One region of the Arthrobacter sp. DualSoilB13 genome, then DNA from elsewhere that is predicted to be linked to it. Evidence: riboswitches for the same ligand, from Rfam matches in the RefSeq annotation. Region 1 holds a riboswitch; each other region holds the start of a gene.
What was found. Region 1 has a riboswitch for cyclic di-AMP ahead of ACZ5J0_RS04725 (C40 family peptidase). Riboswitches for the same ligand answer to the same signal wherever they lie in the genome.
Positions count from the first base shown of each region.

Region 2: it holds a riboswitch for cyclic di-AMP, as region 1 does, so the genes downstream of both, ACZ5J0_RS18315 (DNA polymerase III subunit gamma/tau domain-containing protein) here and ACZ5J0_RS04725 (C40 family peptidase) in region 1, are expected to answer to the same signal.
Region 3: it holds a riboswitch for cyclic di-AMP, as region 1 does, so the genes downstream of both, ACZ5J0_RS03795 (aggregation-promoting factor C-terminal-like domain-containing protein) here and ACZ5J0_RS04725 (C40 family peptidase) in region 1, are expected to answer to the same signal.
Region 4: it holds a riboswitch for cyclic di-AMP, as region 1 does, so the genes downstream of both, ACZ5J0_RS01960 (NlpC/P60 family protein) here and ACZ5J0_RS04725 (C40 family peptidase) in region 1, are expected to answer to the same signal.

Region 1 covers NZ_AP035865.1:982,301-987,871, reverse strand. Annotated here, with positions in the region: gene ACZ5J0_RS04745 (molybdopterin molybdotransferase MoeA) at 1-280, opposite strand, end outside; gene ACZ5J0_RS04740 (DUF6457 domain-containing protein) at 277-1,200, opposite strand; gene ACZ5J0_RS04735 (HNH endonuclease) at 1,243-1,743, opposite strand; gene ACZ5J0_RS04730 (NlpC/P60 family protein) at 1,960-2,745, opposite strand; gene ACZ5J0_RS04725 (C40 family peptidase) at 2,844-3,587, opposite strand; cyclic di-AMP (ydaO/yuaA leader) riboswitch at 3,592-3,753, opposite strand; gene ACZ5J0_RS04720 (M23 family metallopeptidase) at 3,899-4,735, opposite strand; cyclic di-AMP (ydaO/yuaA leader) riboswitch at 4,740-4,951, opposite strand; gene ACZ5J0_RS04715 (metal-dependent transcriptional regulator) at 5,163-5,571, opposite strand, start outside.
Region 2 covers NZ_AP035865.1:3,971,254-3,976,824, forward strand. Annotated here, with positions in the region: gene ACZ5J0_RS18305 (DUF6480 family protein) at 1-244, shown strand, start outside; gene ACZ5J0_RS18310 (ATP-dependent DNA ligase) at 326-1,396, opposite strand; cyclic di-AMP (ydaO/yuaA leader) riboswitch at 1,636-1,784, shown strand; gene ACZ5J0_RS18315 (DNA polymerase III subunit gamma/tau domain-containing protein) at 1,787-3,127, shown strand; gene ACZ5J0_RS18320 (PucR family transcriptional regulator) at 3,293-4,507, opposite strand; gene ald (alanine dehydrogenase) at 4,717-5,571, shown strand, end outside.
Region 3 covers NZ_AP035865.1:776,787-782,357, reverse strand. Annotated here, with positions in the region: gene ACZ5J0_RS03800 (sensor histidine kinase) at 1-1,400, shown strand, start outside; cyclic di-AMP (ydaO/yuaA leader) riboswitch at 1,499-1,655, shown strand; gene ACZ5J0_RS03795 (aggregation-promoting factor C-terminal-like domain-containing protein) at 1,661-2,524, shown strand; gene ACZ5J0_RS03790 (glycosyltransferase) at 2,736-3,572, shown strand; gene ACZ5J0_RS03785 (pyridoxal phosphate-dependent decarboxylase family protein) at 3,588-4,979, opposite strand; gene ACZ5J0_RS03780 (HAD-IA family hydrolase) at 5,031-5,571, opposite strand, start outside.
Region 4 covers NZ_AP035865.1:387,251-392,821, reverse strand. Annotated here, with positions in the region: gene ACZ5J0_RS01970 (universal stress protein) at 1-56, opposite strand, end outside; gene ACZ5J0_RS01965 (Rossmann-fold NAD(P)-binding domain-containing protein) at 474-1,166, shown strand; gene ACZ5J0_RS01960 (NlpC/P60 family protein) at 1,329-2,126, opposite strand; cyclic di-AMP (ydaO/yuaA leader) riboswitch at 2,130-2,297, opposite strand; gene ACZ5J0_RS01955 (copper resistance CopC family protein) at 2,472-3,107, opposite strand; gene ACZ5J0_RS01950 (NCS2 family permease) at 3,223-4,665, shown strand; gene hutG (formimidoylglutamase) at 4,740-5,571, shown strand, end outside.

The DNA of each region.
Region 1 (5,571 bases):
CGCCCGTAACTATGGGACTGGCCTGGTGCGGTGCAAGCCTCTGCCCCGGTTCGCTGAGGATCCACGGACCGCTGCCGTTAATGGCCCATCCATCCATGGCGGACGACGCATAATGGGGCATGTCCTGCACTGCCAGGGCATCCGAAGCCAGGGTGCGCCCGAGCGCTGAGCTGAGCGGCACGGGGCCCGACGGAATGGGTGTGGCGACGTCGAACGCACGCTGCCGGGCCTCATGCCATGTGTGCGCCGCGTGATGGCCCTCGTTGGGGGCCTCCGTCATTCCGGGCCGGTCCCGGACTCCGAGTACTCCCGGGCAATTTTGCGGGCCAGTTCCAAGGCAGCGTTCATGGATGCGTCATCGCTGGCCTGGCCAATTCCGCGGGCCATTCCGGCCGCGTAACCTGCAATAAACGTGGTCAGGGGTGCGGCGGGGCGCACCACGGAATGTGCTGCTACTCCAGCCACCGCGAGGACCTCGTTGATGTCCACTTCCACGCCCTCAAGCTCGAATGCCTGAAGCAGTGTCCGGCACCATTCCTCGAGCGTCTCTTCCTGGCTCTTCACGTCCGCCTCCAACTCGTAGTCAATGCCCAAGGCCGCAGCGTCCTCCCATGTATCCACGTCATCGGTGGACCCAGCGGGGACTTCAACGTCCAGCACGTTCAGCCTAGCAAGCAGGCGGAACACTGATGAGTTCGTTAACCCGGAACCTCCCGAAGCTACGGCCACTTCCCTTTCCAGGGCCTCTGTACTGTAGGCCCCCAGAAGTGGCTGCTTCCGGCCGTCGGCAGAGACGGCCATGGCTCCTTCCATTCCGGGACTGGACTCAAGAGCTGCCCAAAGGAGGCCAACACCGCGGGATGCATGCGGCATATCGCAGGCAAGCACCAACGTCCATGGAGTGCTCCTACCGCCATTCTTCAGCGCGCTCAAGCCGGCCGCGATGGCAGCTGCCGGCCCTGCGAATACAGGTTCTTCGCGTGTCCGCAGAACAGCGTCCGGTAGGTTCCCGGTGCCTCCTGGCTCGCCGCCGCCTGAGCCGGGCTCATCCGGCCCCACCACAACCACCGCCGAAGCACCCCGGGCAGCCTGAAGTGCGAGCGAAAGGAGGGTGTCGCCGTCGTACTTCAACCATGGCTTGGGCACGCCGCCGAGGCGGGTGGCCCTGCCACCCGCCAAAATCACGGCGTTGAACTCCATCCGCCCAGACTACCCGGGCGGCCGGAGGTCAGCAGAAATCGATCAGGCAGCGGATTCCGGCAAAAGGAACGGGTCCCAGTCCGGCGCAGGTTTCTCGAGTTCTTTGATCTGCCACATGGTTCCCTGGGGCACCCCGGGTTTGAAACGGAGCTTCCAACCCATTTCAGCCAGTGTGTGGTCGCTTTTGGCGTTGTTGCATTTCAAGCACGCCGCAACCAGGTTTTCCCAGGAATCCGCGCCGCCCCTGGATTTGGGGTGGACGTGGTCTATGGTGTGGGCTGTTTTGCCGCAATAGGCGCACCGGTGACCGTCGCGGCGAAGCACCCCGCGGCGGCTCACGGCGGTGACCTTGTTGTACTTGGGACGTATGTAGCGGTTAAGGAGAATCACGGACGGGCGTCCAAGAATTTCCTGTGGCCCGACGACAGGCTCGTCGCCTTCGGCCACTACGCTAGCTTTCCCAGTGAGCACAAGGACCAGCGCCCGGCGGAATGTTATTACCGCCAGCGGTTCATATCCAGCATTCAGAACGAGTGTGCGCATGCACGTACCTCTTCACGGCCGCACCCGTCAGGGGCACGAGGGCCGGCTGCCCTCTGCATGTACGGGCTGTGGATCGACAACATAAGGGTAAGCACTTATATGCCGTATCAACGAATTTTTCTGTCGTTTCGCTCACAGTGTCGGCAAGAGTTCATGCGCGGTTAAAGCAGAACACCCCGCCGGCCGGAGCCTGCGGGGTGTTCTGAAGAAAGTGAATCAGCCGTTGACGCGGATGAAAACCGGGCCGGAACCGACGTTGACGCTGAACAGTGCCGTGGTGGATCCGTTCCATCCACCGTGAACTGCCTGGCCGTTGCCCACGTATACAGCGATGTGCGCCTGTCCGGCCAAACCACCGTTTGCGTAGTAGGCGAGGTCGCCGGGCTGGGCTTCTGCTGCACTGACCGTGCGGCCCAAGGAGAGGTAACCTGCAGGCCAGTCGTGGAAGTTGATTCCCACGGCTGCAAGGGAGTTGGTGACCAGCATGGTGCAGTCCTGGGTGACGCCGAGCTGGGCGTAAGCAGCTGCAGCGATGGCTGCGCCGAGTCCGCTGGAAGCCGCCGGAGCTGCTGGAGCGGGGGTTGAGTTGCTGACGGCCACGGTGGCGTTGGCTGCAGGAGCGGCCTTGGCGGCAACCGCAGGTACTTCCTTGGCTTCAACCTTGGCCGGCGCTTCTTCCACCACAACGGGAGCCGGAGCTTCCACGGTGGTGACCACGGGACGCTCGTAAGAGATAGCCACAGTGGAGTCGGCCGCGATGGTGGCCTGCGCTACGGACTGGACGTCCAATGTGGACGTGGAGGTCGACTCACGATCAACGTTGGTCTCGGCTGCGTTGGCCGCGATGCCGCTGGTCAGGACCAGGCCTGAAGCTGCGGCGATCACTGCTGCCTGGCGGCCAACGCCGGCGGCGTTGGAGCTGACAGCTTTGGCAATGACGGCAAGCGAGCTGGTCTTGGGGGCCTCAGCGCGGTGCCGTGCAAGCTTGTTTGCACTGGTCATGATTTTCTCTTTTCGTATCCGAGCGCCGTTGGGTGCACACGGGTAGCGGGTAGGACCGGCATTGCGGGCATGCCGGCCCACCCCGAGCCGGATTGTTTCTAGCGGAGGGTGTAGAACGAGGAGGTGCCGGTGGACGCTACGGAGTGCAGCAGCGTTCCCTGGCCGGGGTTCAAAGCGCTGATCATCATGCCATTGCCGACGTAGATGCCCACATGGGCTCCGCCGTTCTGCATGACGAGGTCGCCGGGAGAAGGAGTGCTGGTGGGCGTCATAGCCGTCCAGGCGTTCACGCGGGGGATGCTGATGCCTGCCTGGGCGTAGACCCACTGGGTGAAGCCGGAGCAGTCCCAGCCGTTAGGTGTTGTTCCGCCCCAAACGTACGGGGAGCCGATGCCGGTGTAGGCAATAGCAGCAAGGCCGGAAGCAGCTGCGCTGGCAGCCGGGTCCTTGGCCTCGGAGGACTTCGCCGTCACGGCTTCAGGGGCTTCGTCCGTGGTGGCCGTTGCTCGTTCGGTAACCTGCGCTGCGCGCTGGACTACCTTGGGGGCTTCCTTGGTGGCCACGGTGGGGCTCTCGAAGGAAACGGTGGCTGTTGGCTCTGCGGTAACCACTGCCGTTACAACCAGCTGCTGGGTGCTGGAGGCTTCAGTCTTGGAAACATCGGCGTCGGCTGCCTGTGCGGGCAATCCGACGGTGAGGACGAGGCCTGAGGCTGCGGCCAGAACGATGGCCTGACGGCTCATGGTTCCGGCGTTGGTGGATACAGCCTTGGAAAGCGTGTTCAACGGGTTCGTGCGAACCGTTTGGGCGCGATGGCGCGCAGGGGTAGTGCGTGATGACACGTAGGTAGCCTCTCCCAATGCCTGCGAGGTGAGCTGTCGGATTCGGATGGGAGTCATCCGGCCGCGCCGCTTCCAAGGAAGATTTGCGACTTAACCCCAAGGCCTTCTCACGAAGACCAGAAGTGGTTCCCCCGCCCCTGCCAGACGATTTATGCGAACGGACCTTGAGAGGTGGCAGAGCTAGGCAATCCACTCAAGTGCACCGGCCCCCTAAAAAGCCGATGCGCTCTGTACGCTACAACAGTTGAACGCAAATGTCACATTCAGGTCACGGGGTGTCCCGCACATGCGAGAGGCGACCATCAGATTGGTTAGAGCCAGCCCATGGGGTCTACGACTTCACCGTTGACCTGAACCTCGAAGTGGAGGTGGCAGCCGGTTGAAGCGCCCGTGGTGCCGCTCAGCGCGACGGTATCGCCACGGTTGACGGTTTGTCCCACCTGGACGGTGAAGGACGACAGGTGGTTGTACGTGGTCTCGAGGCCGTTGCCGTGGTCGATCACCACACGGTTGCCTCCGCCATATTCGTGCCATCCGGCGAAAGTGACCTTGCCGGTTGCCGCTGCGTGGACAGCGGTGCCGCACTGGGCAACGAAGTCCTGGCCCCGGTGGAAGTCACCGGCGCCGCCCGTGAGGGGGCTGATGCGGTAGCCGAAGGGCGATGCCGTGGTAAGCGTGTCAAGGGGGCTGGCCATGGTGCCAACGGATGATGCGCGCTGGATGCTTCCGGCCGACTGGGCGCTGAGCAGTTGCTTCAACTTCCCATCGGGGTCAGCGGCAGTGGCGACTGCGGCTCGGCTGAAGTCGATCTTCGCCGACGCGGCCGCGGAAACCTCGGGCTGGCTGCCCGCGGGGGCTGCGACGGCGAGGGCGGACTCGGTCTGGCCCGATTCCGAGGTGGCCATGACCGGGCTGGTGGCCGGCAGGCCGACAGTCAGGGCAAGCCCGGTGGCGGCAAGCGCAACACCGGCCTTCTGCCCGACGCCGCTGGCAGCGGCGAAGTCGGCAACCTGGCGCAGGGGGCTCTTACGGCGGCGCACTTGACGCTCGGTGGCGCGGGGCCGGATCTCCGTGACGACGGTGGCTGGCCGCAGCTCAGCAGCGGGGCCGGACGCGCGGCGGCGACCCCTGACGTTCTGCGATGTCAAACTCTGTTCCTCTCTCAAAAGCCTGCGAAGTTAGCTGTCGGATTCGGGTCAGAGAGTACAAAGACCCGGTCCGCGCGAGGCGCTCACGGCACACAGGTATCCCAAGAGGGACTTGTATACGTGGGCACTTCTGCTGCGGACTTCACCCCAAGGCTGCTTCTTTAGACAGCCGCTTGTGGTTCCCCCGCCTCTGCCAGTGGTGGGTGACACACCTGATCCGCTGGCAGAGCTCGGCTCCGGATCAGGTAACGCTTTGGTATCAGCGCTAGTAAATAACTATAGGGGATTAAGGCCTTCGGTAATAAATTCGTTATCAACAGGATCGGGCTCAGAGCGAGAAGCCCTTATCACTATTTTCGGAAAACCGCAGGTCACGCACGCTAAAAAGTGACAGAAGTGAGGTTTGACACGGCGCTGCCGGCGACACTCAGTTGAGGGATACGAAGACGTGCGCGGCCACCTCGGGCGGCAGCTCCAAAGCGCCTTCGATGCCCGGAACACGGACGGAGATGTACTCGCCGACGCGCTCCAGCGAGACACTTGCGCCGGGACGGATTCCGCCTTCGTCCAATTGGGTCAGGAGCTCCGGCTCAACCTGGATGGGCTCCGCGAGGCGGCTGACCACCACGCGGGTAGCGGCGGCATATCCGTCCATTGCCTGGAGCAGGTTGACATCCAGCCGAGGGAAGGGCTGGCTGGCAAGGCCGCCAAGCGCTTCAAGTCCGGGGATGGGGTTGCCGTAGGGAGACTCCGTGGGGTGTTCCAAGAGCTCGTAGAGCCGACGCTCCACACGCTCGCTCATGACGTGCTCCCAGCGGCACGCTTCATCATGGACG
Region 2 (5,571 bases), 1.3 Mb from region 1:
CTTCGGCGCCACCGGCGCCACAGGACCCTTCGCCACAGGATCCTATGACACGACCTCCGATGCCGACAGCATCCACGAAGATCCCGATATGCGCCAGGACGAGGACGAGGATCCTGCAGCCTCCGCCAACCCGGACCCCCTGGACGGCAACGTCACAGGATTGGAGCCCGGCGGTGGAGTTCCTCCGGGAGAAACCCCGCCGGCCGAAGGCAGCATGAGCAGCGACCAAGGCCACCACGAGTAACTACGCTGCAAGCCTCGCTGTTACGTTGCTAACCCGCTGTTTCGTTGCTGGCCAGCGACGTAACAGCGGGTTGGCAACGCCCTAGGTGTTCGGTAGCTTCAGGATCTCCCCGAGATCGTACTCAGCGGGCTCTTCCAGCTGCGCGTACGTGCAGCTCCCGGGGGTCCTGTCCGGCCGCCACCTGCGGAACTGCGTGGTGTGCCGAAACCTGTCCCCCTCCATGTAGTCGTACTTCACTTCGATCACGAGCTCGGGGCGCAGGGGCACGAAGGAGAAGTCCTTGCCCCCGCTCCAGCGGCTTTGGGCGCCCGGCATGCGTGAACCCCCGGCAGCCTCGTCCTGCCTGGCCCATTCGCCCCACGGGTGTTGGTCGAGTTCAATCTGATACGGCTCAAGCTCAGCCACCAAGGCCTCGCGCTTGGCCATGGGAAACGATGCCACTACTCCCACGTGATGTAGCCGGCCGGTGTCGTCGTGCAGGCCAAGCAGCATGGAGCCCACTACTTTCGCGGTCTTGTGCCAGCGGAACCCAGCCACCACGCAATCGGCCGTGCGCTCGTGTTTGGTCTTGAACATCACCCGCTTGTTCGGGAGGTACGCCCCATCCAGTGGTTTGGACAGCACACCATCCAGGCCCGCGCCCTCCAGTTGTACGAACCACTCCTGTGCCCGTTCCAGATCAGTCACCGCAGGAGTCACATACACAGGCGGCTCGGCCTCGGCGAGCGCACGTTCCAAGATGGCCCGGCGCTCGGAGAACGGCTTGTCCATGAGGTTCTGATCGCCTAGCGCGAGGATGTCGAACGCAATCATGGACGCCGGGGTCTTCTCAGCAAGCATACGGACGCGGCTGTCGGCGGGGTGGATCCGCTGCTGGAGCACCTCGAATTCGAGCCGGCCACCCTCGATCAGGACGATTTCGCCGTCAATCACGCATTTGTCCGGCAGGTTCTTCCTGAGGGCATCCACCACCTCGGGGAAGTAGCGGGTCATGGGCTTCTCGTTGCGGCTGCCCAGGACGATCTCGTCGCCGTCCTTGAAGACGATGGTCCGGAAGCCGTCCCATTTGGGCTCATAGTGCCCAACATCGGGGATGGTCGGAACGGATTTGGCGAGCATGGGCGAGACGGGTGGCATCACAGGCAGGTCCATAGACAATGTCTACCCGCCGGTGCGCGCCGAAGCTAGTGTTGGCCAGGGATATCTTGGTCGAGCCGTCCGATGCCTGCTGCCCAGCACCGGCCCCGAAGCCTAAGCGCTAGAAGCCTACCGCTTAGGCTGAACTACCGCCCGTTACATTAATGTGACTTTACTTTCCGGCTCATGTACCGTCGTAGGGCGACCCATATCTCCGCTGGGCCGCTTCCGGATTGACGCCGAGCTCTGCCGCAATCCGGGATCCGCCAGACCCGCGGCAGAGACGGGGGACCCAGGTTCCCGGGCTTGTTACCCACAAGCCCTTGGGGTGAAGCCGCCTTGCGCGGCCGGACGGCCTCGTCCGAACCCGACAGCTAACCTCGAAGGCGTTGAGAGGCAACCACCATGTCCCCAACCATGGATCAGCCGCGCCGCGCCCAGACTGAAGGCGAGCGCACCAAGCCAACCGGACGCCGTCGGGCCCAACCCAGCGGATTCCTTGACAACGCGCCGGCAGATTCCGCCGCCGTCAGCGGAACGTCAAGCACGACGCCGGAACCCGCCACTGCGGCCATGCCCGCCGCGGTGAAACCCACCACGCGTGCGGAAATCCGCGCAGCCGAGCGCGAGCGTGCTGCCCGGGCCGTACTCGCGCCCGAGGAATCGGCGGCAGCTCCGAAGTCCACCACACCGGGACCTCCTACCGCAGCCATCCCCATCGTTCCGCCGGCCAGCCAGGAACCCGCCACCACGGCTATTCCAGTAGTGCAGCCTGCAACGCCGGAACCCGCAACTGCGGCCATTCCCGTAGTCACTGCCCGCGATGAGTCCGCGCGCACGCCGGAACCCACGGAGTCCCCGCGCAAGGACGCTGAGTCCCCGCGCGGCAAGTCTCCAGCTCAGGTGGCCGCAGCTGCTACAGCCTCGGCATCACTGGCAAGCCGCCGGGACGTTCGAAAGCCGGCCGCTGCGCCCACCACCAAGTCCGGTTTTGGCGCCACATCCTCGTTCGGCCGCGAACCGTTCAGCCGTGAACCACAGGCCGCCCTGCGCAAGGCAGCTTCGGTCAAACACATGAGCCAGCGCATGGCCGTGGTGGCGGGGGCCCTTGGCCTCGTGCTGACAGCCGGCGCTTTGGGGCCAGCCCTTGAACTTCCGTTCTTCGGCCAGGAAACCCCGTCGCAGGAAGCCAGCGGGGGCGAAGGCCGCACCTCGGGTTCGGCATCCCCCGGGCCCAAGGCTTCCTACACCACGGCGTCATCACCTTCGGCCTCCACGCCATCCACAGCATCAGGGGCAACGGCTTCCTCCGAGGCCGGCCAGCCCGCGACGATCGCGGAGGCACCCGGGGCGGTGTCGCCGTCGTCGACTCCCACCCCACAGGTTTCGCTCGCGGACCCGGTATGGGTTCCGTCAGCGGGCTCGTCCGCAGTCCCGGCAGTTCCTGGCGCCACCAGCCCGGCACCCACCCAGCCGGCCCCCGCGCCGAGCGATGTGCCGCCCTCGGACACCATCACTACACCGCCTGCGCCGACGCCAACGGGCACTCCCACACCGACCCCGACTCCCACAGGAACTGCGACTCCCACACCGACTCCAACGCCGACGGATACTGCAACGCCGACGGATACTGCAACGCCGACGTCCAAGCCGAAACCGGGCAAGCCGACCGCTGCCTCAGCACCGCAGCCCAGTGAATCGGCACTTCAGGACATCCTCGATGCCGCCCAGAAGGTATTCGGTTGAGCACCCGCGTGCCCCGTACGTCCACCCATGCGGGGTGGCATAGCCGGTACTGCAGCAGCAGCCGGACCGCCACGTTCCGTCGGCGGATGGGGCGCTGGAGCTGCCAGCGTTTGCGGCGCTCGTAAGCCAACACCGCATACTTCGTACTTACAAGGGGAAGCAGGCTCAGATCCGTGGCCGTACTGCCCAACGCCTGGCCTTCAGGGCCGCATGTAACTCGAGCCGGATCGCGCCACTCAACGGATCAGCACCGATGAGCTGGCGGATCCGGCCGAGCCTGTTGTAGATGCTGCTCCTGTGGAGATGAAGTTTGGCGGCGACGTCCTGAACCGAGCCGTCATTGTCATAGAGCAATTCAAGGACGGGCAGGAGTTCGCCGTTTTTGTCGTGGTCCTCGAGTGCCCTGAAATGCACAGATCCCGTGTCATCCCAACCGCCCGGTGCTACCAAACGATCGAACAGCTGGTACACGCCAACAGTTCGGCTGTCCACGAGCTCACCCAAAGGGAGGTCTACTGCGGCCGCTTGGGCAGCAACCTTCGCTTGCCGGTAAGCACCGGACAGCTGCCGGATAACTTGGAATGGTTCGCTGATCCCCAGGATTACCCTGTCCACTTTGCGGCCCGCGCGTTTGGCGAGCTCCAGTTGATAGTGCACCAAAACCTGGGCATGGTCCGCCCGGCCGCCCGACTCGCGGAACAACACAACGGAATGCGTCTCCGTTCCGGCGCTGAACAACGCGGCGTTCACGCCAATGGTGGACTGCAGCGCGGCAGATCGATGCGTCAGGGTAGCTGCAATGGGATCGACGTCGGACCTCGCGCCATCGGGGTCGAGGATAGTCACCAGCTGCCACGGACCGCGGCCCTGGATTTCCTTCCAACCCGCGACGGTGGCCACAGCGTTGGATTCGCCGCCGCAGGCTGAGAGAAACTCCTGTTCACGCCGTCGCCGGAACTCCGATTCAGCCGTGTTGGAATCAAGGAGCAAGCCCGCCAGCAGGTCCAGCTCGTCCCGCACGCCTGGCAGTTCGGCGAGTATCGCCGTCGCGCTCTGTTCTTCAAGGTCAAGCTGCACCCACAAGTACCCCACGCGGAAACCGCGCACCAGCAAGGGGACACAGACGCGGCCCAACATGCCCAGTTCGTCGTTGGCTGGAACCACCACGGGTCGCACCGCCGTGGCAATGCCGTGAGCAAGCTGCCATGCGCTGACGTCGCTGGGTACCCGCTTGCTCAGGAGGAAGTTCACGCGGACGCGGTCGGCGTGGGACTGGTTGGAGCTGTAGGCGAGGAGAACGCCGTCGAGGTCTTCCAGGGAGAGCCCGCGGCCCAGCTTCAAAGCCACCCGTTCAACGATCTGTTCCACGTCCTGCTGCATCGGAAAAGCGTACCAACAGCAGGCGACACTTGACGCTTCAGTGCTCGACAAATGTCGAGCTTGCTTGGCAAAGATCCTTGTATCCACAGGGTTTTCCTGTGCGGGCTGCTCCGACTCCATGTCGCCTGCCTCACAGCCGGATTTATTCTGGAATCACAGCCCGCAACACATTTTTCGGCCGAAGAGGCCGCTAACGATGGAGCCCACAGATGATCATCGGTGTCCCCAAAGAAATCAAGAACAACGAGTTCCGCGTAGCCATCACGGCTGCCGGCGTCCACGAGTTCCGCACCCACGGACACTCCGTTCTGGTTGAGCGCGGCGCAGGCCTCGGCTCGGGCATCACCGACGAGGAATACTCGATCGCCGGCGCAGAAATCGTCAACGAAGCCGACGATGTCTGGGCCCGCGCAGACATGGTCATGAAGGTCAAAGAACCCATCGCGGCCGAGTACCACCGCTTCCGCAAGGGCCTCATCCTCTTCACCTACCTCCACCTCGCCGCAGAGCCCGAGCTCACCGCCGAGCTCATCAACTCCGGCGTCACGGCCATTGCCTACGAAACCGTTCAGGAGGGCCGCACGCTTCCGCTGCTCGCCCCGATGTCCGAGGTCGCAGGTCGCCTGTCCGTAGTGGTCGGCGCTTCCTCCCTCATGGCTCCGGCCGGTGGCAAGGGTGTACTCCTGGGCGGCGTACCGGGTGTGCGCCCGGCCAAGGTTGTTGTCCTCGGCGCCGGCGTTGCGGGAACCAACGCCGCAGCCATGGCGCTGGGCCTCGGTGCTGATGTCACCATCATGGACATCAACATCAACCGGCTGCGCGAACTCGACGCCCTCTACCAGGGCCGCCTGAAGACCGTTGCCTCCAACGCCTACGAGATCGAGAAGTCAGTCATCGACGCAGATCTCGTGATCGGCTCCGTCCTGATCCCCGGCGCCAAGGCACCCAAGCTGGTCACCAACGACCTCGTTGCCCGCATGAAGCCGGGCTCGGTTCTTGTGGACATCGCCGTTGACCAGGGCGGCTGCTTCGAGGACACGCACCCCACCACCCACCAGGAACCG
Region 3 (5,571 bases), 210 kb from region 1:
TTGTCAGCTACGCGTCCATGGACATGGTCTTCAACAGGCAGCTCGATAGGCAATTGGAGCAGGCGTCCAGCCGCGCGACCGACTTCGGCAGGCCGCCGTCGAACTTTCCCACGAACCCCTCCGGAAGGCCTGACCCGCTGGAGGCGCGCGGCCAGGCCGCGGGAACGCTCAACGCGAGGATCGACGGCTCAACCGTGAGGAGTTCGGGGCTCATCGACGCCCAAGGCAACCGCGTTTCACTCTCCGCAGCCGATGAGCAGGTCCTGTTGTCGCTCCCCAAGGACAACGTCCCGGTGGATCGGTCCCTGTCCAATGGTGACTACCGGCTGGTGGCAGTGGACACCTACGGTGATGTGATCGTGACGGGACTGCCCTTGGCGGACAAGCAAAGCGCCGAGGCCTCGCTGGTGTGGACCATGGTGTTGGTTTCGTTGGGCGGATTGGTACTGATCGGCCTCGCCGGAACAGTGATCATCCGGCGGACCATGCGGCCGCTTGAGCAGCTCTCCGAGGTTGCCACCAAGGTTTCGCGCCTCCCCCTCGACGCCGGTGAGGTCGCACTTGCGGTGCGCGTACCGCCGTCGGCCGCTCATCCCGGAACGGAAGTTGGAAGCGTTGGCCATGCTCTGAACCAGATGCTGGAGAACGTCGCCAGTGCGTTGGAAGCACGGCAGGAAAGCGAAACCAAGGTGCGTCAGTTCGTCGCTGATGCCTCACACGAACTCCGCACACCGCTCACCGCGATCCGAGGCTACACGGAGTTGCTGAGGATGACCGAGACCTTCACCGACGATGGCCGCAAGTCGCTGGCAAGGGTCCAAAGCCAATCGGAGCGCATGACCACGCTGGTTGAGGACCTGCTGCTGCTGGCGCGCCTGGACGAGGGGCAGCCCGTGAAAGTCGAGGACGTTGACCTGACCCAATTGGTGATCGAAACCGTCAGCGATGAGAAGGTCATGGCGCCGGATCACATCTGGCACCTCCAGCTCCCCGATGAACCTGTCACGGTCCGCGGCGATGTAACGCAATTGCACCAGGTGCTCGCCAACCTGCTGTCCAACGCGCGCAAACATACCGATCCCGGCACCACCGTGGTGACAGGCGTCATGCTCTCCGCTGATGGCAGCGCAGTGGTCACAGTCACGGACAACGGCCCGGGCATTCCGGTCGATTTCCAAGGCCGGATCTTCTCCCGTTTTGCCCGCGCTGATGCCGCGAGATCGGGTTCTGAAGGCACCTCCGGACTGGGCCTTTCCATTGTGGATTCGATTGTTGCCGCCCATGGTGGCACCGTGGAGGTGACCTCCCGGCCCGGGCGCACCGAGTTCGCACTGCGACTTCCCACGGTAAGCGCCGGAGAAAGTCAGACAAGCCGGCAAGGCGACTCACCGGCGTCGTGATCTCTGTTACCTAAATGTGACTTCTGAAGAAACCTCCTGTACCGTCGAAAGGGTGGGTTTCCCCAAGGACCCACATCCGGGATGCGCCGAGCTCTGCCACTTCCCGGAGTCCGTTCTTCTTTGAGGCAGAGACGGGGGACCCACAGTCTCCGGGCCTGGCAATGTGCCGCCCTAGGGGTGAAGCCGCAGCGTGACGCGCGGCCGGATGACCTCATCCGAACCCGACAGCTAACTCCGCAGGCGCTGAGAGGTCACACAACATGTCTGAATTTAACGATCAGACGCGCCCTTCTGCGCGTCACCGCGACGAACACAACGCACCGCTCACCAAGTCGCAGTCCGTCCTCAAGAACGCTGCCCGCCAGGGTAAGTCCGGCCACCGCATGTCAGTCGTAGCCGGCGTTGTTGCAGCCGCACTGGGTGTTGCATCGCTCGGAACCGCCGCAAACGCCGCGTTGACTCTCCCTGAGGCGAGCCGCGTTGCCGGGACCCAGGCTGCTGCCCAGGTCAGCGCCAACAAGTCAGCTGAAATCTCCGCTTCCTTGGATGCTGCCGCCGCCAAGGGCGCAGCTGACCGGGCTGCCGCGGACAAGGCAGCTGCTGAGAAGGCCGCTGCCGACAAGGCTGCCGCTGACCAGGCCGCTGCTGAGAAGGCTGCCGCTGACGCTGCAGCCAAGCAAGCCGCCGACGCCGCTGCCGCCCAAGCCGCAGCTGAGAAGGCTGCCGCTGACGCTGCAGCCAAGCAAGCCGCCGACGCCGCTGCTGCCGCCGCCGCTGCGGAAGCTGCAGCTGCCGCAGCCGCCCCGAAAGCCGTGGACGACCCCGCCGCCGCCAAGGCCTACGCCGCCAGCATCCTGGGCAACTACGGCTGGAGCGCAGCTGAGATGACCGCACTGAACACCCTGTGGGAGAAGGAATCCAACTGGAGGACAACTGCCACCAACGCTTCCAGCGGCGCGTATGGCATTGTCCAGTCCCTCCCGGCCGGCAAGATGGCCTCCGCTGGTGCTGACTGGCAGACCAACTACCAGACCCAGATCAAGTGGGGCCTGAACTACATCAAGGAGCGCTACGGATCCCCGTCCGCCGCTCTGGGCTTCCACTTGGCCAACAACTGGTACTAAGCCAGACCGCTTCATTGCCGCGCCCGTTCCCGCCGTCCGCCCCAGTACCCACTGGAGCGGATGGCGGGAACGGATGCGGCTTTTGCTGTTTTACAGGCGCCACCCGTGGTTCACAGGCGCCACCCGTGGTTCACAGGCGCTGCCCATGGTTCACAGCGCGGTCACAGCCTCCGCCTAAAGCCCACATAATCGGCCGTCGCATGCTGGATATATGACGCTCACAGCTCCCCGGCCAGCACTGCATCGGACGGTGCAAGGCACTCCCGCCAGCACACCCGCGCTGGCTCCCGTCCTGGACATCGCCATACCCGTGTTCAACCAGGAAGTCCGCCTGGAAGAAAACCTTCGCAGGCTGCACGGGCACCTTGCAGACACTCTTCCGCACACCTTCCGGATCACTGTGGTGGACAACGCCAGCACGGACGGCACCCTGCGGATCGCCGAACGCCTGGCGAGGGAATTCCCCGAGCTTATGGTGGTCCGTCTTGATCGAAGGGGCCGCGGAAACTCCCTCCGTAAGATCTGGTTGTCCTCCGCGTCACCGCTGCTTGCCTATATAGACCTGGACCTGTCCTTCGACCTTTCGGCCGTGGCTCCTCTTCTGGCCCCGCTGATGTCGGGCCACTCAGACCTCGCTGTCGGCACGCGTCTGGCAAAGGCTTCGCACGGGACATTTAGCCACCACCGTGACGTCATTGCACGCGCCTACAATTTTCTGTTGCGCGTCCTGACGGGAGCGCGCTTCTCCGATGCTGAGTGCGGGTTCAAAGCCATTCGTGCCGACGTCGCCCGCCAGCTGCTCCCCTACACCCGCGATGAAGCATGGTTTTTCGACACCGAACTGCTGATCATCGCTGACCGCTCCGCTCTGCGCATTCATGAGGTGCCGGTGGACTGGAGCGACAATCCCGACTCAAGTGTCGACGTCGTACGTACCCTTTTGACCGACCTCAAAGGGTTGGCGGGGCTGACCCGCAAACTGCGCCGCGGGACAATTCCCGTCGCCGGGCTTCGCGCCGAACTGGGCCGGGGCCCTCACCGGCACTGAACTTTCCGAAGAGCGCTACGCCTCCGGTTCGGCTTCCACCGCGCCCCGTACGGCCGCGATGGACGCGGCCACATCACCAGCGTCCGTGGTCCAGTTGCTCACAGAGATCCGCAGGATCTCACGTCCTCGCCATGACGAACCGGACATCCACACCGCGCCCTCGGCCATGAGCCGCTGGGTGATGCGGTGCGTGCGATCGTCACTGCCGAAACTCACGGAGACCTGCGTGAACACGACGTCGTTAAGCACTTCCACTCCCGGGATCGCGGATAGTCCTTCAGCCAAAGCACGGGCATTTGCCGCAAGACGGTCCACCATGGAAATCACGCCGTCCCGGCCCAGCTGCCTCAGTGCCGCCCACACCGGAATGCCGCGGGCGCGGCGGGACATCTCCGGAACTTTCTCGAAAGGGTCCCCCGGTCCGGCATCAGTGGCTATCAGGTAACTGGTGTGAACACTGAAAGCACGCCTCAAGGCTTCCGGGCGGGCCACGATTGCCAGGCCACAGTCGTAGGGGACGTTCAGGGTTTTGTGTGCGTCCGTTGCCCAGGAGTCGGCGTCCTCAACACCGGCCAGCCGGGTACGCAGCGTTGGGCTCACAGCCGCCCACAAACCAAAGGCGCCGTCCACATGTACCCATGCACCGCGATCGTGGGCCACAGCTATGGCCTCCTCCATGGGATCAAACGCACCGGAGTGGAGGTTGCCGGCCTGCAGGCAAACCAAGGATGGCCCCGGCTGCTGATCCATGGCATCGGCCAAGGCATCGGGAAATATCCTGCCCTCGTCGTCGGCGTCTACCGGAACGCATGCGCCCAAGCCCAGGTACCGCAACGCGAGATCGACGGCCGCGTGCCGTTCCCGTCCTGCAAAGGTTGTGATGCGCGGTGCCCCGTTGAGGCCGAGTGCTTCGAGGTCCCAGCCCGCCTCGTCCATTAAGTACTGGCGGCCAGCCGCCAGCCCCACGAAATTGGCGGTGGTGGCGCCAGTGGTGAATCCGACGTCGGCGGTGGCGGGCAGGTGCAGGAGGTCCAAAAGCCAGGCGGCGGCAGATTCTTCAATCGCGGCAGCGGCGGGGGTGGCGAACCGGAGCCCGGTGTTCTGGTCCCAGGCGGAGACGAGCCAATCGGCGGCCATGGCAGCAGGGAGGGTTCCGCCCATGACCCACCCAAAGAATCGACCGGACTGGATCGCCATGAGCCCGGGTTCAGCCAGGGCGGCGAGCTCATCAATGACTTCGGCGGCATCAGTGGCTCCGGCCGGAAGACGCGGCAGGATGCTCCCGGCCACCTGATCGGCATCCGAGGAAGGACGGACAGAACGGGTAGGGACAGACGCAAGCCAGTCACCGGCGTGGACCATAGCCCGCTCCAATGCAGCACCGTACGCCTCCGGCATCGCAGACATGCGCACAGCCTACGCCCGGTTCACTGCGCCGAACAGACCGGGCAGAAAACCTTAGAGCGTTAGCGTCAGGAGGTGCCCGCCGTCGTCGTCCTTGACCGCTGTGACCGTCACTGCGGTGTAGTCCGGGATCCGCCACATGCCCGGTTCCAATTCGCCGCCGGCCTTGCCCACCACAACGGTCCGCATCCCCGCTGCACGGGCGGCAGCAATACCGGCAGGCGCGTCTTCGAAAACCACGACGTCGGCCGGGTCGGCTCCCAGGAGCGCCGCCGCCTTAAGGTACCCCTCCGGGTGCGGCTTACCGCGGGTGACTGACTCGGCGGTGACCGCGGTGGACGGCATGGCGAGCCCGGCCGCCTCCATGCGGATCCCGGCAAGGATGCTGTCGGCGGAGGTGACAAGCGCGATCGCTTCATCGGGCAGCGCGGCCAGCACAGCTGCCGCGCCGGGGAGGGCGATCACGCCATCCGTCCGGGACCGTTCCATCTCGCCAAGCTCAGCGGTCAAAGCTTCAAAATCAGCACCGGCGGGCGCGTACCGGCGCACGGTGTCGCCGGCTTGGACGCCGTGGGAGGTGCGGAGGATCTCGTCG
Region 4 (5,571 bases), 600 kb from region 1:
ACAACCTGGTCCTGGCCGTCCGGTGACTCTTCACTGTGTCTTCCGTGCTGGTCCATGGGGGCCTGCCTCTCCACCTACTGCTTGATGTTCCGGCTATTCTGCCAGAGGATCCCGGCCTAGAACTTCCAGACTGTTTTATTGCCAACGGCCGGGGCAGGAGAAACCCGGAAATTCCTCCTCCCAATGCTCACTATTCTCGGTCAGCAGTGGCGAATCAAGACGACATTTGGCTATGTGCATAACGGTCAGGGCTCGGTTCCCGGCGGCCCCTGGGGTGCTCGCGGCGAAGAGACAAAACGCGCAGGCGGAGAGGCTATCCATGGCCGAAAAAGTTCGGTAGTGTTCGAGTCACCGAATGGCCGGAAAACGTGTCTCACACCACACGCCCCGGTCATTTACTTGCGGCCGCTTGGGGAACTCGGACGCGATCCCACGCGATGCCGAAGGCACACACGTCAAGGAGGAACCAAGCAGTGTCACTCACGCCTGATTCCGGCACGGAACGCACCACCACCGTGATCATCGGAGCCGGCCTGTCCGGCTTGGCAGTTGCCAGCGAACTCAGCCGCTACGGCGTGGGTTCGATCGTGGTAGACGGGTTCGGCGCGTTATCCACTACTGGACCGTCCGTCCATACAGGCATGCTCCAACGCACCGACGCCGCAGATCCGACAGCAATGCAGGAACGCAACGAAATCCTTCGCCACCTGAGGAACTACGCTGCCAGTCATCACCTGGACGTTCGTAACACCACTCGCGCTGTCCGCTTGGATTTCCTGGGCTCAGATCCCTCACGGCATATCGGATACGGTGTGGCCGCCAGCATGACAACCACAGGCCTGAGGACCGGGCTCCACGCATCCGGCCCCCACGAATCCCATCCTCGCCAGTGGGCAATCCACACAGCCCAAGGCGTTCTTCTGGCAGACCACGTAGTAGTGACACGCTGCGCCCAAAGCCAGCTACGGCGCATGCTGGCCGAACTTGGCATTGCAGTCGGACAGAATCTTGCCGCGGCCATGCGGGCCGTGGGAATGCACCTGGTGGGCGTCGGAGACCTCATCACTCCGTCCCCCAAGGAAGTGCTGCGGCAAGCCAAAGCAGTGGGTCAGGCCATCTCCTCCAAGGTTGCCCTGCCGGAGGGTCCCGGCGTCGCCATCGCCTAGGAAGTCCCGCAAGCAAACGCGCTACCACCCCCGCAAGCCAGCCAAGTCCGCCGTCGTACGTCCCGCACTGAACTTTTACGAACAGAACTTAACGCCAAAGGCCGGTGCCTCCGGAGACATAAGTCTTCGAAGGCACCGGCCTTTGAACTGAAGCGTGAGGCTTTATGCGCCAGCGCGTACGTAGGTCAGGGGACCCGTTGCGGTCAACCAGCTGATCGGGTGGATGCCCGTCTGGTTGCCGTTGATGCCACCGCTGATGGCCTGGCCGTTGCCGATGTAGATAGCAACGTGGCCGGACTGGACGATCATGTCACCGGGCTGGGGATCGCTGACGACCTTGCCGTAGTTCATGAACTGCATGGGACCGAGGTCGCCTACCGGGATGCCTGCGGAGCCAAGGGCCTTTTCGACCATGGCGGTGCAGTCCTGGAAGATACCGATCTGTGCGTAAGCCGAAGCAACCATGGCTGCGTTGACGCCGCCGGCGGCGGGGGCAGCTGCAGGAGCAGCGGCAACCGGTGCGGGTGCGGCAGCAACAGGAGCAGCAACCGCGGCCTGAGCGGCAACGGGAGCTGCAGCAGCAGCCGTGGTGACAGCTGCCTTCTTGGCTACAGGGGCCTCAACAACGGGGGCCGGCTTTTCGATGACCGGAGCTGCTACGGAAGCAACTGCGGGACGCTCGAAATTGACGGTAGCCGTCGACAGGGCGGTAACAACCTTGGTGGGTGCCTCGGAAACGGTCTCGGCAACCGTTGCGGGGCTGGAATCGCGCTGAACCGGGGTCTCAGCTGCGTGAGCAGCAATGGAACCGGTCAAAACGAGGCCCGAGGCTGCTGCGATAACAGCTGCCTGACGACCAGCGCCTGAAGCGTTGCTGGCAACTGCCTTCGAGATGGAGATGAACGGATTAGGACGTACGCTGTCCGCCTTACGACGGCCGCGAAGAATGCGTGAAGACATGAAAGAGCCTCTCCCGATGCCTGCGAGGTTAGCTGTCGGATTCGGATGGGAGTCACCCGGCCACTATCTCCCGCTGTTCAGCGAAAGCATCGTGACTTCACCCCAAGGCACGCTCGAAAGCGACCTAAATTGGGTTCCCCGTCTCTGCCGTAGGTTTGTCTGCGAACGGATTCCGGACTGCGGCAGAGCTAGGCAATCAGGCCGGAAGTGCCCGCTACGTGGAACAGGCACAGGAACTACGGTACGCGATGATTCCCCCGAAGTCACATTTAAGTAACGGGAAGTGGGCTTCTGGCGTGTCGCGGTAACCGATTCGAGATATTCGCAGCTACGTAGAAAACCGCGCTATTCCGCGGGAGTATCGCCCTCTGAGTCGTTGGACGCCGCCAATTTCTTCCGTGCGGTAACGGCGAGATAAATAACGAGACCCACCGCCACAACAGCCAGCCCCACAATGCTCCAAGGGAAAGGTTGGGAGGCGTCGGCGGCTGGCTCATTGTTACCGGCAGTCCCTGGTGCGGCGGTGCCCACTGTTGGTACCGCAGCTGAGGAAGCCGAAGCCGCTGGTGAGGCACCCGCCGTACCACTCGCCGACGTCGAGCCTCCTGCGGCGGCTGTGAACGTGAAGGTGCCCTCAATCGGGTGCGAGTCGGAGCTGACCACGCGCCACACCACTGTGAACTCGCCGGCAGGGGCGCCCTCGCGGAGCTTCTGAACGGCCTGGTTGTCGATGATTTCGACCGGACCGTCCGCCCAGTTCTCGCCGCCAGCCGTCACCGTTACGCCCGATCCGATCGCGAGCGGGCGGTTGTTGAACGTAATGGAGACCGACGCCGGGACTTCCGCAACGCGGGCACCGTTGGCTGGCGCTGTGGACTCGGCGACGTCGTGCGCGGACGCCGGTGCCGCTGCAAACAGCAGGGCGGAAGCAAAAGCAAGAGCAGCGACGACGGCGGCCAGAAGCGGGCGGATGGTACGCATGGGGCGGTTTCTCCTAGTGTTGGCTTCCTTACAGACTAGGCGAATCGTTGGGAGGGCCCGCACCGGACAACATAGGATTTGAGAGCAAACTCCCCCTCGATCCCCGGAGACCTTCATGCTTAAACAAGGTTCTGCAGTCGACCGCTACTTCAAGATCTCCGAACGTGGATCCACATATTCGCGGGAAATCCGTGGCGGCTTCGCGACCTTCTTCGCCATGAGCTACATCGTGGTGCTCAATCCACTGATCCTCTCCGGACCCGATTCGAGTGGCGCGTCGCTGGGTTTCACCGCCGTGGCAGCCACCACGGCGTTCGTTGCCGGCATCCTGACCATCCTCATGGGAGCCTGGGCCAAGCACCCGTTCGCCGTGGCCACAGGCTTGGGCGTCAACGCGTTCGTCGCAGTCACGGTGGCATCGCACCCCGGGCTGACATGGCCGGACATGATGGGACTCGTGGTACTTTCGGGCATCACCATGCTCATCCTGGTGCTGACCGGATTCCGGACTGCCGTGTTCAAGGCGGTGCCTGAAGCCCTCAAGACGGCAATCGTTGTGGGCATTGGCCTCTTCATCGCCCTCATCGGCCTGGTTAACGCCGGTTTCGTCCGGCGCATCCCCGACGCCGCCGGAACCACCGTTCCACTCGGTCTGGGCGTGGACGGCAAGCTCCTTGGCTGGCCCACCCTGGTATTCGCAGTGGGCCTGATCCTCACCATCGCGCTGGTGGTCCGGAAGGTCCGCGGAGCCATCCTGATCGGCATCGTGGTTTCCACCGCGCTGGCTGCCATCCTCGAGTTCACTCTCCACATTGGCCCAAGCTTTGACGGCACCAACGTCAACCCCCGCGGCTGGTCCCTGGTGGCCCCCAAGCTCAGTGAATGGGGCGCACCGGACCTGTCCCTGATCGGCAAGGCCAACCCGTTCGGCGCCTTTGAGCACCTCGGTTTCATCGGTGCAGCTTTGCTGGCATTCGTGATCCTCCTCAGCATCTTCTTCGACGCCATGGGCACCATGGTTGGCCTGGCCAACGAGGCCGGGACAGTGGATAAGGACGGGAACATCCCCAACGTGGACCGGGTCCTCCAAGTGGACGCGCTCGGAGCGATCGTGGGCGGTGGGGCCTCTGTTTCGTCCAACCAGATCTTTGTGGAGTCCGGTGCCGGGATCGGCGAAGGTGCACGAACCGGGCTCGCCTCGATCGTCACCGGCGCACTCTTCCTGGTTGCCATGTTCTTCACTCCCCTGATCAACCTGGTGCCGTTCGAGGCCGTGGCCCCCGCCCTGGTAGTGGTGGGCTTCATGATGGTCTCCCAGGTGGGCAAGATCGACTGGCAGGACTGGGGCGTCGGAATTCCCGCGTTCCTGACCATCGCGCTCATGCCGTTCACCTACTCGATTGCCAACGGCCTCGGCGCGGGCTTCATCTCCTACGTCCTGATCCGCACCTTCCAGGGCCGCGCCCGCGAAGTCCACCCGCTGATGTGGGCTGTGGCTGCTGCCTTCCTGCTGTTCTTCGGCATCGGAACCGTGGAAGAGCTGCTGGGCGTAAAGTAGCCCAGTCCGGGATTTCAGACACTCCCGGCGCTGGGCCACTGGTTTTTGGGCCCCGCGTCGGGTGTGCTGGAAGCATGGAAACAAGCGCCCCCACCGTCGACGTCAATCCCACACCGTGGACCGGCCGCTTTGATGGGGACGGCGCCGAGCACCGCCGCTGGTGGCAAGCTGTAGCACCCCACACCGTGTCCGGCACCGCAGCAGCCTCGCGCCCCGCCGTCGTGCTTGGTTTCTGCAGCGACGCCGGCGTCCTCCGCAACAAGGGCCGTGTGGGCGCCGCCGCCGCACCAGCCGCCATCCGTGCGGCTCTGGGTCCGCTGGCTTTCCACCTTGACCGCGACGTGTTCGACGCCGGTGACGTGGTGGTGGAGGACGACTCACTTGAGGCTGGCCAAGAGCGCGCCGGGCGCGCCATTTCGGGACTGCTCGACGCCGGTAACCTCACCGTGGTGCTGGGCGGCGGCCACGAGACTGCCTTCGCCAGCTACCTTGGTGTAGCCGGCTCCGAAGCGGTACGCGGCAAACGGCTGGGTGTACTGAACCTGGACGCCCATTTTGACCTGCGCGACGAGCCGACGCCGAGCTCGGGAACGCCGTTCCTGCAGATGGCCAACGCGGAAGCTGCCGCTGGGCGCGAACTGCAGTACGCCGTCGTCGGAATTTCAGAGCCGAACAACACACGAACGCTCTTCGACACCGCCAACCGGCTGGGCGTGAAGTACCTCCTTGATGAGCTCTGCACGCCGGAAGCCGTGGAAGTGTTCGTTGCTGATTTCCTGGCCGGCGTGGATGTGCTGTACCTGACCATCGATTTGGACGTAATGCCGGCGTCGGTGGCGCCCGGAGTGAGTGCGCCCGCTGCTTATGGCGTGCCGCTGCCGGTGATCGGCGCCATCTGCCGGCAGG